DNA from 2 places in the Kocuria sp. HSID16901 genome. Region 2 is predicted to be linked to the other one. Evidence: predicted binding sites of a transcription regulator. Region 2 holds the regulator's gene; the other holds the start of a gene.
What was found. The regulator LexA, encoded in region 2, represses DNA repair genes until DNA is damaged. The targets are predictions, from matches to a motif close to TCGAACANNTGTTCGA.

Region 1: a site for LexA is predicted at 1,467-1,482, ahead of uvrA (excinuclease ABC subunit UvrA). Genes of this name have one in related genera too.

The regions. Positions count from the first base shown of each region.
Region 1 covers NZ_RBLM01000002.1:322,866-332,179, reverse strand. The annotation lists gene uvrA (excinuclease ABC subunit UvrA) at 1-1,405, opposite strand, end outside; gene D8M21_RS03715 (MBL fold metallo-hydrolase) at 1,581-2,249, shown strand; gene D8M21_RS03710 (formate--tetrahydrofolate ligase) at 2,272-3,972, opposite strand; gene D8M21_RS03705 (DEAD/DEAH box helicase) at 4,095-6,704, shown strand; gene D8M21_RS03700 (alpha/beta fold hydrolase) at 6,719-8,149, shown strand; gene D8M21_RS03695 (GNAT family N-acetyltransferase) at 8,296-8,805, shown strand; gene D8M21_RS03690 (SOS response-associated peptidase) at 8,886-9,314, opposite strand, start outside.
Region 2 covers NZ_RBLM01000004.1:23,357-32,670, forward strand. The annotation lists gene infC (translation initiation factor IF-3) at 1-461, opposite strand, end outside; gene D8M21_RS06710 (DUF1844 domain-containing protein) at 805-1,257, shown strand; gene D8M21_RS06715 (SseB family protein) at 1,345-2,202, opposite strand; gene priA (bifunctional 1-(5-phosphoribosyl)-5-((5-phosphoribosylamino)methylideneamino)imidazole-4-carboxamide isomerase/phosphoribosylanthranilate isomerase PriA) at 2,202-2,945, opposite strand; gene D8M21_RS11360 (hypothetical protein) at 2,952-3,119, opposite strand; partial or broken gene hisH (imidazole glycerol phosphate synthase subunit HisH) at 3,119-3,808, opposite strand; gene D8M21_RS11625 (hypothetical protein) at 3,707-4,033, shown strand; partial or broken gene hisB (imidazoleglycerol-phosphate dehydratase HisB) at 3,940-4,491, opposite strand; gene D8M21_RS06735 (histidinol-phosphate transaminase) at 4,549-5,664, opposite strand; gene D8M21_RS06740 (LysM peptidoglycan-binding domain-containing protein) at 5,688-6,089, opposite strand; gene lexA (transcriptional repressor LexA) at 6,366-7,079, shown strand; gene D8M21_RS06750 (ATP-dependent DNA helicase) at 7,179-9,314, opposite strand, start outside; gene hflX (GTPase HflX) at 9,253-9,314, opposite strand, start outside.

The DNA.
Region 1 (9,314 bases), on a different contig from region 2:
TCAGCTCAAGCCCTGCCATGAATGCTTGCGCGTCCGACATCGACATCGAGGTGACATCGGAAATCGACGCTCCCCCGACGGTCACCGAGAGCATGGTGGGGTTCAGCCTGGCGCCTCCACACGAAGGGCAAGGAACCTGACGCATGTACTGCTCGTATCGGTCTTTAGCGCGGTCCGACTCGGTTTCCAGGTGCTTACGTTTGATGTACGCGTAGACGCCTTCGAATCCGGAGGTGTATCGGCGTTCGCGACCAAACCTGTTCCGGTAGGAGACCTCGACCTTGAAGTCTTTACCATCGAGAATTGCGCTTCGCGCTTTGGCGGGTAATTCCTGCCATGGAGTGTTGAGATCGAAACCGACCTCTTTCCCGAGCCCGGCTAGTAGGCGAAGCCAATATTCGGAAGAAGCCTTGCCCAACGACCACGGCGCCACAGCGCCCTCGCCGAGGGTCTTCTCCGGGTCAGGGATAACGAGGCTTTCGTCCACCTCGAGACGCGACCCGATGCCGTCACACTCCGAGCAGGCGCCAAAGGGACTGTTGAAGGAGAACGCACGAGGCTCAATTTCCGACGTTTCGATGGGGTGCTCGTTGGGGCACGCCAGGTTCTCGCTGAAAGCACGCAGACCTTCGTCGGAGTCGTCATCCACAAAGTCGATTTCGACTCGGCCGTCCGCAAGTCCAAGAGCCGTCTCCACGGAATCCGTGAGCCGTTGTTGAACAGATTCCTTGATGACCAATCGGTCCACGACCACGGAAATCGAGTGCTTGTATTGCTTCTTGAGCTTGGGGGCCTCCGAAAGCTGGATCTGTTCCCCATCGACGATAGCGCGGGAGTAACCCTGTTGCGTCAGATTGGCAAAAAGATCGACAAATTCTCCCTTGCGTGACCGAACCATCGGCGCCAGGACCTGAAGTTTGGTGCGTTCGGGATAGGCCATCAATTGATCGACGATGGCTTGTGGCGTCTGTTGGGTAATGGGTTCACCACAGATGGGACAGTGGGGATGCCCGATGCGTGCCCATAAGAGGCGCATGTAGTCGTAGATTTCGGTAATCGTCCCGACCGTCGACCGAGGGTTCTTTGACGTCGACTTTTGGTCGATGGAAACGGCCGGAGAGAGGCCTTCGATGAAATCGACGTCGGGCTTGTCGACCTGGCCCAAGAACATGCGCGCATACGCTGAGAGGGATTCGACGTAGCGGCGTTGCCCCTCCGCGAAGATCGTGTCAAAGGCCAAAGACGACTTGCCCGAGCCAGACAGCCCCGTGAAAACGACCATCGCGTTTCGCGGAATGTCCAGGTCTACGTTCTGGAGATTATTCTCTCGGGCACCTTTGACGAGGATCCGAGTGAGATCTTGCGGTGCTCCTGGTGGCGTTGCCTGAACGTGCTGAGTGGTCATGAACTGCCTGTCTTCGTGGTGGCTACCGGACGTGAGTCCGCATCGATTTCGTCGTTCGTATTCGAAAATTTATTCTAACGAGTCATGGAGGGTTTGTGGGCGTCGTCTGCCGCTGGTGAACGAATCTTCGGCACGGGTTGTGCCGAAACCCCTAGAAAGTCCTAAACTCGGCACCATGATGGCAATCGCTACCGAGAAGATCGACCTGAGTGACGTCACCATCCGTTATATCAGCGTCTCGAGCATGGACAACAAGGTTTATCTCGTGACGTGCAAACGGACCGGCACACAACTGCTCATCGACGCCGCCGATGATCCCGACGCAATTTCAGGCCTCGTTGCCGCCGGTGCACACGACGTCGACGATCAATGTGCCTGCTGTGGCAACGTGCAACTCATCGTCACGACCCATTCGCACTGGGATCACGTTCGGGCCCTGCCCGAAATCGTCTCCCGGTCCGAGGCTCTGACCGCGTGCGGGGCAGCCGATGAAGCGGACATTAACGTTCCGATGGATATTACCTTTGAGGATGGCGACACCGCGGACCTGGAAGGATTCTCACTCGACGTCATCGGCTTAGTGGGCCATACCCCAGGTTCGATTGCCCTGGCCTATACGCCCGACGACGGACCGAGCTACATCTTCACCGGCGATTCGCTGTTCCCCGGCGGTCTAGGCAAGACAAGTTCACCGGAAGCCTTTAATTCGTTGTATCGCGATGTCACGACCAAGATTTTTGATGAATATGGTGATGACACGGTGATCCTGCCTGGCCACGGTGACTCCACCACGCTGGGCGCGGAACGCCCCCATCTCCAGGAATGGGCCGAACGAGGCTGGTAGCTCCCCCCCTCGGGGCAAGGCCTCAGAACAGCCCCCGCAACGTTCCGTTCTCGTCAAAGCCAATTCGCTCGGCGGCTGGATGCCGTGACAGGCCGGGCATGGTCCGCATGGTGCCGCAAATGGCATACACGTAGCCGGCGCCCGCCGCGAGTCGCACTTCCCGTACGGGAAGCCGCCACCCCGTCGGAGCACCCTTCGCGGAAGGGTTGGCCGAGATCGAAAGGTGCGTCTTGGCGATCACGACCGGTAGCTCCCCGAATCCGAGTTTTTCGTACCGGTCCAGTTGGGCTGCCGCCGACGAGGACAGGTCAATGCCATCCGCGCCGTAGACCGTGGTCGCCACTTTCTCTAGCTTCGTGACGAGGGAATCGGAGTCATCGTAGGTGAAGCGAAATTCACCGGGCTCCTGACAAGCCCGGACCACGGCCTCGGCCAGTTCGGTGGCTCCCGGCCCTCCTTCGGCTACACCGCGATGCGTGGCGACCTCGGCACCGAGATCTCGTGCGATATCTCTGATCGCCTGATGTTCGGACTCGAAGTCCGCGGGAAATACATTAATGGCGATGACGGGCGAGATTCCAAATGACCGGAGAATTTCGACGTGCTTTCTCAGGTTTTCGGCGCCTGCCACGACGTCGTCGGGACTCTCGGTGAGAAGTCCCTCAGGCAAGGGACTTCCCGGTGTGATGCGATACCGACCTGAATGTGACTTCAACGCACGCACGGTAACGACCAGTACCGCCGCATCCGGACGCAACCCGCTGACTCGACATTTAACGTTGACGAATCGTTCCGCGCCCATGTCTGACCCGAATCCGGCTTCGGTGATGACGTAGTCGCTATGCTCGAGACCCACATAGTCCGCGACCACGGACGAATTGCCCGTCGCGATATTTCCGAAGGGCCCCGTGTGAATTAGTGCGGGCACATGTTCCAAGGTCTGCATGAGGTTTGGGTGCATGGCGTCCGCCAGAATGACGCTCAGGGCGCCGTCGGCTTTGAGATCCCGCGCCGTGACTGGTTCACCTGAGGAGGTGAATGCAACGACAATACGTCCGAGACGTTCCTTGAGATCTTCAAAACTGGTGGCGAGTGAAAGAATCACCATGAGTTCGGACGCGGAGGTGATGTCGAAACCCGATTGACGCGTCACGCCGTCGGCGCGTTCGCCGAGTCCGAGGACGATATTTCTGAGCGCACGGTCGTTGACGTCAAGGACACGACGCCAGAAAATGGTGCGCTCATCGATGTCGAGCTCGTTGCCGAAATGCAGGTGATTGTCTAGTATCGCGGCCAGCATATTGTGAGCCGACGTCACGGCATGGAAATCACCCGTCAGATGAAGATTGAGCTTTTCCATGGGAACGATTTGCGAATATCCGCCGCCGGCCGCGCCGCCCTTGATACCGAAGGTGGGGCCCATCGATGGTTGCCGGAGGGTCAGTATCGCTTTCCTCCCGGTCGCAGCAAGACCCTGAGCCAGCGAAACACTGGTAGCCGTCTTTCCTTCACCGAGCGGCGTCGGCGTCACGGCGGTCACGACAACGTATTTTCCCTGATGCTGGCGCGCTCCTTGCGATTCCGCCAGAACCACCTTGGCGACGTGCTTCCCGTACGGCTCTAAACGGTCATCGTTGATGCCCACCGATTGGGCTATACGGGCGATGGGCCAGAGATCGGCGCTCTGAGCGATTTCGAGGTCGGACGGAAAAGCATTGGACATGGGTCATCTCCTCTGGGTGTCTCAGATAACTCCATTATGCCCTCGGATCGTTGGGATTCCGGGCCCAAGAGACTCGATGCAGGCCCGTCATGGGCCGCCGAGTCCCGGTAGCATGGGAGTCAATGAAACTCCTTGAAGCACTCGACCCTCGCCTAGCCGGACCCGACCATCAGTATTTCCGAGGGGACTACGCGTCGAATCCCCTCACTGGCGACGAAATCTACGAAGGTTTCACATCGTGGATCGCATCGCGGGATATGGAGCTTTACCCTGCTCAGGACGAAGCCGTCTTGGAAATTGCGGCCGGAGCCAACGTCGTCCTTGCTACCCCTACGGGATCCGGAAAGTCCACCGTGGCCGTGGCTGCTCATTTCGCTGGGCTCGCCCGTGGACAACGCTCGTATTACACGGCTCCCATCAAAGCTTTAGTCTCCGAAAAGTTTTTTGATCTCTGCGAGATCTTTGGCCCTGAAAACGTCGGAATGATCACCGGGGATTCTTCGGTCAACGCTCAGGCGCCCATTGTGTGCTGCACCGCCGAGATATTGGCGAATATCGTGTTGCGGGAAGGAGAAGGTGCCGACCTGACACAGGTCGTGATGGACGAATTCCATTTCTATTCCGACCCGCAACGCGGTTGGGCATGGCAGCTTCCGCTTCTTGAATTGCCGCAGGCACAATTCCTGCTGATGAGCGCCACTCTGGGGGATGTTTCCCGGTTCGAACGCGAACTCACCGAATTGACGGGCCGACCTACGGCTTATGTCACGAGTTCGGAGCGCCCCATTCCGCTGAACTACTACTATTCGGAAGAGCCCGTCCACGAGGCCATCGAAGAACTCGTGACGACCAACCAAGCGCCAATTTATGTGGTGCATTTTTCCCAGCTCCAGGCGATGGATCAGGCGCAGGCTCTCATGAGTATTTCCGTGCTCTCCAAGGAGGAACGCGAACGGGTTTCAGATGCCATTGCCGGGTTCCGATTCTCCTCTGGCTTCGGCAAGGTGCTCAATAAAATGGTCCGACACGGAATCGGGGTGCACCACGCGGGGATGCTTCCCAAATATCGGCGGCTCGTGGAGCAACTGGCCCAAACCGGGCTTCTCAAAGTCATTTGCGGCACCGACACCCTGGGCGTCGGCATCAATGTGCCCATTCGCACCGTGCTCATCACGGCTTTGTCCAAATTCGATGGGGAACGCACGCGCCGTCTCAAGGCACGAGAATTTCACCAGATTGCGGGGCGCGCCGGCCGGGCAGGCTTCGACACCGCCGGCACCGTGGTGGTTCAGGCTCCCGAACACGACATCGAGAACGCGAAAATTCTCGAGAAGGCCCGGGCCAAATTCGATGGCGATGAAAAGAAGATCGCACAATCGACTCGGGGAAAGAAGAAAAAGCCTCCTCAGGGGTTTGTGGCCTGGTCCCGGAAGACTTTCGAGCAACTCGTCTCGGCCGAACCTGAGCCACTGACTTCGAGTTTCACGGTGACTCACTCCATGATGTTGAACCTCCTGGCCCGTCCAGGTGACCCATTTGTGGCGGCGAAAAAGCTCCTCACCGAAAATGACGAGCCTCGGCCGCGACAGCGGGCTCTGATCCGCAAGGCGATCGGCATCTACCGCGAGCTCCTCGCCGCGGGAGTCATCGAACGCCTCAGCGAGCCGGACGAAGAAGGTCGTACGGTTCGCTTGACGGTGGAGTTGCAAGATAACTTCGCGCTGAATCAGCCATTGTCGCCCTTCGCTTTGGCCGCTTTGACGCTGCTAGACCGAGATGAGGCTACCTATGCCCTCGATGCCGTCTCGGTGATTGAAGCAACCCTCGAGAAGCCCCGCCAGGTCCTCAACGCACAAGAAAAGAAGATGCGTGGAGAGGCTATTGCCGCGATGAAGGCCGAGGGCTTGGACTACACCGAGCGTATGAATGCCGCCGAGGACATCACCTATCCGCAGCCCCTCGCCGACATGCTAGAGGAGGCCTTCGAGACGTACCGTTCCGGTGCCCCCTGGATTTCGGAATTTGAGCTGGCGCCAAAATCCATCGTTCGCGACATGTACGAGCGCGCTATGGGGTTTGGCGACTTCGTGCAGTATTACCAACTCACACGTTCCGAAGGTATTCTCTTGCGGTACCTTTCGGACGCGTATCGGGCATTGAAACAGACGGTGCCCATTTCCTCGCTTACGGATGATTTGGAAGACCTCATCCAGTGGCTCGGCGAGCTGATCCGCCAGACCGATAACTCCCTCATCGACGAGTGGGAGAAAATGACGTCGGGCGAAGCAGCAGAGCCGACACAAGATTCTTTGGAAGAACTCGTCGCGGAATCTGCACCTCGTCTCACCGATAATCGTCGCGCCTTTACGGTCATGGTGCGCAACGCCATGTTCCGTCGCGTCGAGCTCTTTGCCGATGAACAGGAACAAAAGCTCGGCGAACTCGATGCGGATTCAGGGTGGGATGCGGATCGCTGGGCCGATGCCTTGGACGAGTACTTTGACGAGTACGACGATATCTTCACCGACGCCTCAGCCCGTTCCCCGCGTCTGCTCACGATTGATGAACACGATGACACGACGTGGCGCCTACGGCAGACCTTCTCTGATCCGGACGACAACTTCGATTTCGGCATCACGGCGACGGTGGATCTCTTATCATCAGACGACGTCGGGGCCCCTGTGATCCGCATCGATCACGTTGGCTCTTTCCGCGATGCCGTCCGAAGCTGAAAGGACACGGAATCATGACGACGTCGACACCGGGCCTACGGCCTGTGCCCCACAGTATTGGACCTAGCCATCGCGTCGGTGACCTGCACATCACCGAGATGACTTTTCAGGTGCCGCTGGCCCACGCCTGGGAATGGTCGCACGACACGCCCTTCGGGGAATCTGACGTGTATGGTTTGCGCGACGAAACCGTCGACTTATTTGCTCGAGTAGTGACGCACACCGGTGATCAAGCACATGGGGCGCCGGAGAAGCGGCCATACCTGGTGTATCTCCAAGGTGGACCGGGGATGCCGTCACCGCGTCCCCTCGCGGATCATGGCTGGGTCAGCCGCATGGCGACCGTATATCGCGTCGTCCTTTTGGACCAGCGTGGGACCGGTCGGTCCACGCCCTTGACAGCCCAAGGCCTGGTTGCTCGCGGAAATGCAGCCCAACAAGCGGCCTATTTGGAGCACTTCCGGGCCGATTCGATCGTTGCCGATGCCGAGTCCGTACGCGCGACGTTGACCCGCAACGAGCCCGAGAAACGATGGGCAACCCTCGGGCAGAGCTTCGGCGGCTTCATCACCTTGAGCTATCTTTCCTTCGCACCGCAATCGCTGCTTCATTCCTGGATGACCGCCGGACTGGCTCCCCTTCATGCCTCCCCTCACGAAGTTTACGAATCGACGTTTGACCGCGTGGCCGAAAGAAATCACGAGTTTTATTCGTGGTACCCAGAAGATCGCGACCGCGCTGTACGGATCGCGGAGCTGCTGCGTCGCGAAAATATCCAACTTCCGAGCGGTGAAGCGCTGACTCCGCATCGATTTCAGATGGTGGGTCATCGACTGGGTGGAAATTCTCGAGTTCACGGTCTGCATTACCTTTTGGAATCGGCATTTGCGGAGGGCGATCAGCGACTCTCCGAAGCATTCCTGACCGATACACATCACGACATCACTTTTGCCGGAAAACCGCTCTACGCCCTCATGCATGAGGCGATTTACTGTAACGGCCCCGGCGTGAGAAGTGGCTGGGCCGCTGATCAGGTCCGCACATCCCGCGAAGATTACCGTTCCGGCGCCGATCCCCTGATGCTGACCGGGGAGATGATTCACCCCTGGTATTTCCGGGAAGACCCCGCATTACGGCCTCTAGCGGAAACCGCAGAGGTCCTGGCCGATAAGGACGATTGGGGTCGTCTCTATGACCTCGACGCCCTCAGCACTAATGAGGTTCCCGTTGCGGCCAGCGCGTATCGCCATGACATGTACGTGGATTACGATCACGCGTTACACACCGCGAACTCGGTTGCCAACCTTCAGACGTGGACGTCTGAAACCCTTCATCATGACGCGCTCGCCAACGACACGGACCAGGTTCTCGAAGGGCTGGGAACGATCCTTCGTGAGACCGGTGCGATAACCCAACTACCAGTAGATTCTGACCACACAGGATAAAATTTTCTATAACGCGATAACCTGGGTATAGATCCATTCGTCGATCGTCACCACTAGGCTCCGCGAACGCCCTCCGGAGGATAGGCTAGTGACTACAAACATACGGTTACGGAACGTGGCCGGTGGGAATCATTCGGGAGGTTTTCGTGAGCGGCACGATCACACTTATTGGAAAGACGTGGGCCAACACTCGCCCCCTCAAGGTTTCGACTCGCCCCGTCACGCAAGAGGATGCCGACGGTCTGGCAAAGCTCTTCTTTGCCTCGTACGACGACGTCGACGTCGTCGGTAGCCAGGCCGAGGCGCTCGAAATCCTTCACAAGGTTTTCGCCGGTGACTACGGAAACCTGATTGAGTCGGCATCCCCGGTGGTGGTTGATGACAACGGTCGTATCGTTGCGGCCGCGATCGTTCTCGACTCCCGTGTGGGTTCCGGAGTTCCCAATACGCCGTACGTTTTCGAGCTGTTCACGGCCGCTACCCGCCGTCGTGAAGGATTCGCCGAGCAACTGCTTCGTATTGCGATTGATCAGCTTCATGAGCTGGGTCATGAAGAGGTTGCGCTGCGCATCGCCGAGGACAACTCCGCGGCTTTGGCCTTGTATCTGACCTTGGATTTCAAGCGTTGGATCCCGGAGGATGACTCCGAACTCTGAAGGTAGCTTCGAGCAAGGCCCCCGGTACCGCTGGTCCGGGGCCTTGTCGTATCTCGTGGGTCTGGTCAGGTGATGGATTCTTAGATCAAGCGCTCCACCGGTTGAATAAGCTCTGGTCCATTATGTGCCACCGACCCGACTTCACGCCCCACCTCGGTGAGGACCCATTCCCGCGCGACGTCGTAGGCTTGGCCCCGAATGCGTTCCACGGCGACGTCGGCCTCTTCCTGTGCCCGCATCCAAACAGACAGCTCGTCGTTGTCGTCACCCGAATACCGGAGCGGGATAGGTAGCCTGTCATGGAGTTCCCCGAGTTCGTTCAACGTCTCGGAGGAAAACTTTTCCGCGTCGCTTTCTCCGGGCGAAGGCATCGTCAAAATCGTGGTGGATAGCAGCCACTCCCCTGCGTTCTCTCCCTCCGGGATCTTCCACCACTCGTAAAGCCCTGCAAAATAGATGTTGTCGTCGGAATTCTCGGGATGCACATAGAACGGGGTCTTCTGCGTTCT
Region 2 (9,314 bases):
CCGATCACCATGACCATGTTGCGGCCATCCTGACGAGGATTGGACTCGACGGTCCCCACCTCGGCGAGGTCTTCGGCCATGCGCTCCAGCAAGCGAACACCCATTTCAGGACGCTGCTGCTCACGACCGCGGAACTGGATCATCGCCTTGACCTTGTCGCCAGCGGAGAGAAAACGCTTTGCGTGTCCCACCTTGGTTTCGTAGTCATGGGAATCGATCTTCAAACGGAAACGGATTTCCTTGAGCACCGTATTCGTCTGGTTCCGGCGAGATTCGCGAGCCTTGACAGCGGCTTCGTACTTGTACTTACCGAAGTCCATGAGCTTGCATACCGGCGGCTTGGCGGACGGCGCCACCTCGACCAGATCAAGATCCGATTCGCGCGCCAGACGCAGGGCGTCTTCAACGCGGACAATCCCAACCTGTTCACCGCTTGGGCCTACCAGGCGGACTTCCGGCACGCGGATACGGTCATTGATGCGTGGATCGCTAATGTGGCACTCCTGTGGTCAGTGGGTTTCCCCAATGTGTTCTTTCTGCGTGTCACGGACACAAAAAATGCCTCCGTCACATTCAAACGGAGGCGCATCCCTGATGATCACAACAAAACTCCCCGTGCATGGCACGAGGAACCCTGTGAATCGGGATGACCCGGCCATCGCATCGATGGGCGCGGGTGGGAGACGCATCTCCGCTTGAAACTCTTCAAGACTATACACCATGAATGACCAGGTATACAGGGTGATTCACCTCAAACATTGCGTGACGACTTCTCAGGGCCGTCCAATATGGGAAGCTAGAACCATGAGCACCAACCCTTCATCTCAGGACTCCACCCCAGAAGAGGGAGGCGAGTCCACGTTCCGTTTCGCCGATTCCACGGCAGACTCCCCCGCCTCCGAGCCTTCGCCGGAGGAAGTGGCCGCGATTAACCAGCAGATGCGTGATATTGCCGATGTTGCGGCAGTCGAAGTCATCACCACCGCTGCGGTTCACATGATGAGCGCCGCAGCCGTCAAGTGTGGCCTCGCGGCCGAGGAAGATGCCGCCGAGGTCAAGGACCTGGACGAGGCGCGCAAACTCATCACGGCCCTCGCGGGATTAGTGACGGCCGCCGCCCCTGAAATTGGGTCGCAGCATGCCGGGCCGCTTCGTGATGGCTTGCGGTCCTTGCAGTTGGCCTTCCGTGAGGCTTCCATTGCGCCGGATGCGCCCGGTCAGGGACCGGGAGAAAAATTCACCGGCCCCGTTTACTGACGGACATTCATACAAGCGAAGGCCCCAGCGGAAATTTCCGTTGGGGCCTTCGTGCCGAAGCGGCGACGTCATCCGATGTTCGGTCGCCTAACGTGCCTGAGTGAGACGGATGTCTGCCGAATCCACTCGTTCAGCCAACAAGGCATCTCGCGAGAACCTGTACTGAAAAGACTCGACGACATGGTCGAGCTGCTCCTGATCGAGGCCTGGCTCGAGGGACAATTCGATACTCAGCTCCGGCCCGGGGCCGCCCCCGGGTAGCATCCTGCCGGCACGATCCCGCGACCCCACTCCTCGTCCAGGAAACATGGCTACGGACGCAATGCTCTTCTCCGGCCTGGCGCATTCCTTGAGCGCAGTGAGAACTTCAGGGTCGGAATACGATGGATTCCACCGTTGACCTTTGGCGATCGCCCACATGGCGGGCCTCCGCACCACAAAGGTGATGTCGCCTCCCGGATTGAGCACCAGGAGCTGGTTTTCGTCTTCCACAGCAGATAGTGCGATTTTCCGTGATGTTGCAGCGACGGGTCTGGCGTCACTGTGCCACGAGGTGAGGCCGTCCACGCTACTGAAAACAGGCATCGCCTTGCGGCCGTCGGGCGCTTCGATGCTCACGAGGGCCATGTCGGCTTCTTTGTCCGCGACCAGCCCCTCCTCCGTGATTTCGGATCGAGAGATTTCAGCCACGACCGGAGCGAAGAGCCGAACATCCGCCAGGGCATCCACGACCAACTCCTCAGGGATGTCGCCCTTCTCGAACCGCGTCAAGGCTTCCGCCAACGACGCCGGGGTGATCCCGTCGTCGTCGGGGAAGGCGTGCGTGTGTGACGTTCCCTCGCCGAGGTTGCGCCCTTCCCAGGCTTGGCCACCGGTGTCCGTTTCTCTGCCTGCACTCGCCAACTGGGCCTTGATGTGTTCGGGTAGCTCCCGTGGAGAAATCATCAGGCCTCCGGACGTCCGGCCACTCCGAGGGCCTCCGAAAGCGAGAATTTTCCGGCGTAGAGGGCTTTGCCGACGATGGTTCCCTCGACGCCCTGAGGCACCATCTCTCGCAATGCCTTGAGGTCGTCGAGGCTCGAAATGCCGCCGGATGCAACCACCGGCTTGTCAGTGCGACGCGCGACGTCACCGAGGAGCTGGGTGTTGGGCCCCTGGAGGGTTCCGTCCTTCGTCACATCGGTTACGACGAAGCGGGAGCAACCGTCGTCGTTGAGACGGTCCAGCACCTCCCACAGATCGCCGCCTTCTTCGGTCCACCCACGAGCGGCCAACGTCGTGCCGCGCACATCCAGGCCTACCGCGATCATGTCGCCATGTTCAGCGATGACTCGACGCGTCCATTCAGGGTTTTCGAGTGCAGCGGTACCCAGGTTGATGCGAGCCGGACGGAGCTTGAGAGCACGGTCCAGAGACTCGTCGTCTCTAATGCCGCCAGACATTTCAATACGGATGTCCAGCCGTTCGGAAACTTTCTGGAGAACGTCGAAGTTATTGCCTCGTCCAAATGCGGCGTCGAGGTCCACGAGGTGCACCCACTCAGCCCCCGCTTCTTGCCACGCCAGCGCGGCTTCGACGGGATCTCCATATCCCGTCTCGGAACCAGCCTCACCTTGCACCAGCCGGACGGCCTGTCCATCGGCGACGTCGACGGCCGGCAGCAGTTGCAATCGTTGATTCTCAGTCATGGTTGGTTACTCCAGGGTCGTGACGTAGAAACCGTAGGCAAAGCTCGCCACGGCCAAGATCCAGAGGACCGCTTGCGCGATCACACTGATCTTCTGTTTGCGGAAAGAAATGGCACCCCCGGCGAGGAAAGCACCGAAGGTCATGAGCAATAGCCCAGAGACGAGGGGACTCATCAGGAAGTTTCGTCCTTCCGGTCGTAACGTTCGGTCGTGAGATCGACGGGTTTTCCCGCTGACGCCAGCCGGCCCGTCCGAGGAAGGGTGCTCAACCAATTGCGCAACAGTCGTAATCCGGCCGACGACGATTTTTCCGGATGGAACTGCGTCGCAGCGAGCGGCCCATTCTCGACGGCGGCAATAAAGGGACCACCATGATGAGCCCACGTCACCTGCGGAGGCCTCATCTCTGCGATGGTCTGATCAAAGGACCAATCCTGAACACCATAGGAGTGGACGAAGTAAAATCGTTCGTCACCTATGCCCTCGAAAAGTCGAGATCCTTCGGGCGGGCTAACACTATTCCACCCCATGTGAGGGACGACCTCGGCCTGAAGTTTCTCGACGACGCCCGGCCATTCCCCTAGCCCCTCGGTGTTGATGCCGTGTTCCACACCGCGATCAAAGAAGACTTGAAGGCCGACGCAAATACCCAATACGGGTCGGCCTCCTGCGATGCGGCGTCCGATCATTCGTGGTGCTCCTACGGCATGGAGCGCCTCCATCACTGCCGAAAACGCGCCAACGCCAGGAACCACCAGACCATCGGCCCCGAGCACATCCTTCTCGGCCTTCGACAAGATGACGTCGGCTCCGGCGGCTTCCAAAGCCCGCACGGCAGACCTGACGTTCCCCGCGCCATAGTCGAGGACGGTGACGGTCGGACGGGAGTCTGTATCCGACTGTGGAGTCTGGGCAGATGTGTCCGCAACCATCAGAGCGCGCCCTTCGTCGAAGGAATACCGTCCACCCTCGGGTCCGGTTCGACGGCTTGGCGAAGGGCACGGGCGAAGGCCTTGAACTGGGCTTCAGCAATGTGGTGGGGATCGCGTCCACGCACGAGATCAACATGGACGCAGATACCTGCGTGATAGGCGATGGCTTCGAAGACGTGACGAACCATCGACCCCGTAAAGTGCCCACCGATGAGGTGAAAAGCGAACCCTTCAGGCTCACCCTCGTGCACGAGAAAGGGTCGCCCCGAGATATCCACCACGGCACGAGCCAGAGATTCATCCAAGGGGACCGAAGCCGCCCCAAATCGACGAATGCCTCGTTTATCCCCTAGAGCTTCGCGAAGGGCCTCTCCAAAAACGATCGCCGTATCCTCCACCGTGTGGTGAACATCGATGTGGGTATCCCCCGTGCACTTGACGTCCAGGTCGATCAATGAGTGCTTCGACAACGCCGTCAGCATGTGGCCATAGAAAGGAACGGATGTATCGATCGTGGACTGACCGGTGCCGTCCAGATCGATCCGTACCGAAACGGACGATTCACTCGTCTCACGAGTCAGCGAGGCCGTCCTCGACGATGCAGAGGTATTCATGGGTTTCTCCTGCTGGTGATTGCCGATCTTATGAATCCAAGACCAGGCCTACGACGATTAAGCGGGCGATACTTGGCCGTGAAGATGGCGTTCGAGGCTGTTCAGGAATGCCGTCGTTTCTTCTTCCGTTCCCGCGGTGACCCGCAAGTATCCGGGGATACCGACGTCGCGAATGAGTACGCCATCCGAGAGTAAATCTTCCCACAGTGCATGGCTGTCTGTGACTCCGCCGAAAAAGACGAAGTTTGAATCGGACGATGCTGGCTTCAGGCCCAAAGTCGTCAACGTCTCGACGATCCTGTCCCGCTGATGCTTGATGTCTTCAACGTTAGAGAGAAGCTGATCGCAATGGCGTAAGGCCGCCAACGCCGTCGCTTGAGTCACTCCGGAAAGGTGATACGGGAGGCGAACCAGCATGATGGCGTCCACGACGCTCGGATCCGCGGCGAAATACCCAAGGCGAGCACCTGCCAAAGCGAATGCTTTGCTCATCGTGCGCGACACAATCAGGCGTTGCCTTCCAGGCAATAGGGTTAGCGCAGTTTGCTCAGGGTCACGCGCAAATTCAGCGTAGGCCTCGTCGACGACGACAATCCCGTTGAATTCCGATGCGGCGTCGTACACCGCTGTGATGACGTCCTGGTCAAGCCCCGTGCCCGTGGGGTTATTGGGCGAGCAGAGGATCGTCACATTCGGTCGATGCTCAGCAACCTGGCGAGCCGCCGAGTCAGCAGATAAGGAAAAATCTTCGGCTCGATGACCGGCAATAAATTCCGTGCTCGTGCCGGAGGCCAACAGCGGGTACATCGAGTAGGTCGGCGTAAAACTCAAGACGCTTCGACCCGGGCCTCCGAAGACCTGAAGAATCTGTTGCAGAATCTCGTTTGACCCATTGGCGGCCCACAGATTTTCGACGGCGAGGCCATGCCCCAGGTATGCGGCAAGCTCTTCACGAAGCGCAACAAAGTCTCTATCCGGGTACCGATTTAGCCCTTGAGCCGCGAGACGCACTCCATCAACAATGGCGTCAACGACTTCATCCGGCATCGGATGAGTGTTTTCGTTGACGTTCAAGGCGTACGGAACCTCGATCATGGGCGCCCCATAGGGCGATCTGCCCCTGAGATCTTCTCGAAGCGGCAGACTATTCATGGCGTCCAATGATGTACTCACGATCCCATCTTAAGGACCTGTGTCTAGCGGTTCGAAATCACCGGCACGATGAGACGCTGTCCCGGGTTGAGATTTCCACTGGTCAGATCATTCAAATCATCGATCTGACTGATGATCTTTCGGGTGTCGCCACCCGGGTCAACCTCTGACGCAATCTCCCACAGCGTTTCCCCGCTCCCCACGACGACAGTTTCGGTACCACGACCTTCCGAGGACCCGCTGGCCGTGGCAGCCGCCGAGGCCAGGAAAAGCATGACAACGGCGGCCACACACAACGTCAGCGCGATGGTCGGAAGACCAATGAAGAGGAACCTTCCCCTGCGAGTGAGGGTCAGGTGACCACTGTTCGAACGGCGAGCGACTTCCGAGACAGTGGAGTGGTTCGTCAATTCCGCGGAACGCGGGGCGGCGAGTGCGGTACGCATCGAATGCTTCCTCCTGTAGATCGCGAGTGATCCAGATTCGAATATGTGTTCTAGTTCGTACATCTGTTCTACCAAATAATTCGAACACTGTCGACAAAAATAGAACACATGTTTGATTTGCCACCTCGACTGGCCTAGCCTGAGGGGTGACATGTCGGTTCGGCCGACGATCTTCGAATACCGGATCATTTATCCGTCATTCGTCGTCAGCGCCGGTCGTACTCCCAGTACACACAGGGGGACTGACAACTTAAGAACCCAGGGAAGGACGACCCGGTGGCCCCCCAGCTTCCTCAACAGGCCAAACCGCTCACACCGCGCCAGCGGAAGATCCTCGAGGCCATCTCTTCCTCGATCGCAACCCACGGCTATCCACCGTCCATGCGGGAAATTGGCGACCTCGTGGGACTGTCGAGTCTTTCGAGCGTGACCCACCAACTGACTCGACTTGAAACTCTGGGTCTCATCCGTCGAGACCCCAAGCGTCCCCGCGCCATCGAAGTTCTCTGCGATATGCCGCTCCCCCAGGACGGCATCCCGACATTTGGTGCGGGTTCGTCGAGTGACCAGGCGGAAGCGGACGTCGTCGAGCTCTTCCCCGCATCTGAGAATGAAGACACTGCACGTGTGCCGCTTGTGGGCAGCATCGCGGCTGGTGTGCCGATCACCGCGGAGCAGCACGTCGAAGACGTGATCCCTTTGCCGCGGCAACTGGTCGGCCAGGGCCAGCTCTTCATGCTGAAGGTCCGGGGCGATTCCATGGTTGAGGCAGCCATCTGCGACGGCGACTGGGTGGTCGTCCGACAGCAGAACACGGCCAATAACGGAGATATCGTGGCCGCGCTCTTGGATGAAGAAGCCACCGTCAAAACGTTCCGTCAGCGAGACGGGCATACCTGGCTCCTGCCCCAAAACCGCCAATACGAGCCGATCCTCGGTGATTATGCGACCATCATGGGCAAGGTTGTCTCGGTCCTTCGGTCGATCTAGCTTTTGGCATCGGTCAGCAAAGGCCCTCGGCACAGTGATGTGCCGAGGGCCTTGTGCTCTGGACGACGGAGAAGGTGATTCCGTGCGTCGTCGGCCTGCTTAGTCCGACGAGTGTTCCGCTAGCCTTCGCAAAGCCGCAGTCACCGTCGGCAGACGATCCGTGGTCCATAAGGGAGGCAGAGCCCCACGGAGAAATCCTCCGTAGCGCGCCGTCGCCAGACGAGAGTCCAAGACGGCGACGACGCCGCGATCCCCCTGGGACCGGATGAGGCGTCCGGCGCCTTGGGCCAGACGAATCGCGGCGTGATACGCCGAAACCGCCATGAAACCATTTCCCCCATTCGAGCTCACCGCGCGCGCCCGTGCCGAGGAGAGGGGATCATCGGGACGCGGGAAGGGGATGCGGTCGATCATCACCAATCGACAGGACGACCCTGGTACATCGACCCCTTGCCAGAGACTCATGGTTCCAAAGAGACATGCGTCCTCGTCTTCGGTGAATTCCTTCACGAGCCCTCGGAGCGAGGATTCCCCCTGAACCAACACGTGCACATCGGAGTTTTGACGCACGTACTCGGCCGCTTGTTCGGCACCGCGTTTGGAGGAAAACAGCCCTAATGCACCGCCTCCGGAAGCTTCCACCAGTTGGAGAATCCGTTCGAGCTGTTCTTCGGAAACTCCACGTGCAGGTTTGGGCAGGTCCGCGGCCATATACAGCATCCCCTGCTTGGGGTAGTCGAAAGGCGAACCGACATCGAGCCCTTCCCAGGACGGGGCCTTCTCCCCTTTGAGGCCCAAAGACCCCGCAACGGCGTCGAAAGATTGCCCGATCGAGAGCGTCGCGGAGGTGAGGACCACTGTTCTGTCCTCGAATAGCCCCTCTCGCAATCGGGAGGCCACAGACAAAGGAGCCACATGTATCGTCGCCGGGTCCGTATCCGCCGCTGCGACGTACCCACGCCCAGGCTCCCATCCCCCCACTCGGCTAAGCCACACGACTTCAAAGACACCGTCCGCCCCGAGAGTACGCTCGGCGAGCTCGAGAATTTCCGTCAACCGTGCACGGGCCATTTGACGTCCGGCGTCGGAATCCTTGGCTTCTGGCTTGGTGTCAGACAAGGCCGCCCTAGCCGCATCCCGGGTGAGTTCCATGGCCCGTTGGAGATCTGGGGTGAGCCCCTGAGGCATGAGTTCGGCAGGTTTGCCAGTGCACGCGGCGTCAAGGGCCTCCGCGGCAGACTGAAGGGGCTCAAAGGCTGCAGAAGTATTTTTCCGGACCGCGCGAGCAGCCGAACGCACCATGACCGGAGATATTGCCCCCGTCACGGCCCCGGTCACCCGGTCCACGAGTTCGTGGGCTTCATCGACGATCACGGTGTCGTGCTCCGGCAAGACCCCAATCCCCTCGAAGGCGTTGATCGCCAACAACGCGTGATTGGTAATGATGACATCGGCCTCGCCCGCTTTGTGGCGAGCGAGCTCCGAGAAGCATTCCTCGACCAACGGACATTTTCGGCCAAGACATTCCGAAGCCGTCACGGAAACCTGCCGCCAGGCCTTGTCCGAAACACCCGGAAGAAGCTCGTCGCGGTCACCGGTATCAGAGGATTCCGCCCATGACCTCAACCTCACGACCTCTTCCGCAAGACTCGAACCGGCCTGGTCCGGATGCCCCGAAGCCTTCGCGCCCTCGGAGTTCAGCGAGAAGAGGGCGTTCGGGTCTTCTTCGTCCGGATAACCACCTTCCAATTTGTGAAGACACACGTAGTTATTGCGCCCCTTCAACAACGCAACATCCACGGGGCGTTCCAGTTGGTCGTCCAGTGTTTCGAGTAAGCGAGGTAGGTCCCGATTGACGATTTGCGACTGCAACGCGAGCGTCGCCGTCGCAACAACGATGGGAGACTCCGACTCGATGGAGTGACGAATGGCCGGCACCAAATAGGCAAGCGATTTACCCGTCCCCGTACCTGCCTGAACCAGCAGATGACGCTGCGTCTCCAGCGCTTGAGCCACGTGCGCGGCCATGTTCCGCTGGCCGTCTCGGCGTTGCCCGCCCGTGCGTTCAACGGCCACGTCGAGCAATTCGAGGGTGTCCTTGGCACCGGGCAAGGTTTCGGGTTCGCTGCCTTGTGGCGCGACGATATTCTCACGGTTCACCGAGTCCACGCCCCTACTCGGATGCGACAACGAAGTCGTGAAGCTCCGCGGCCATATCCGCACGCACGAGGACCG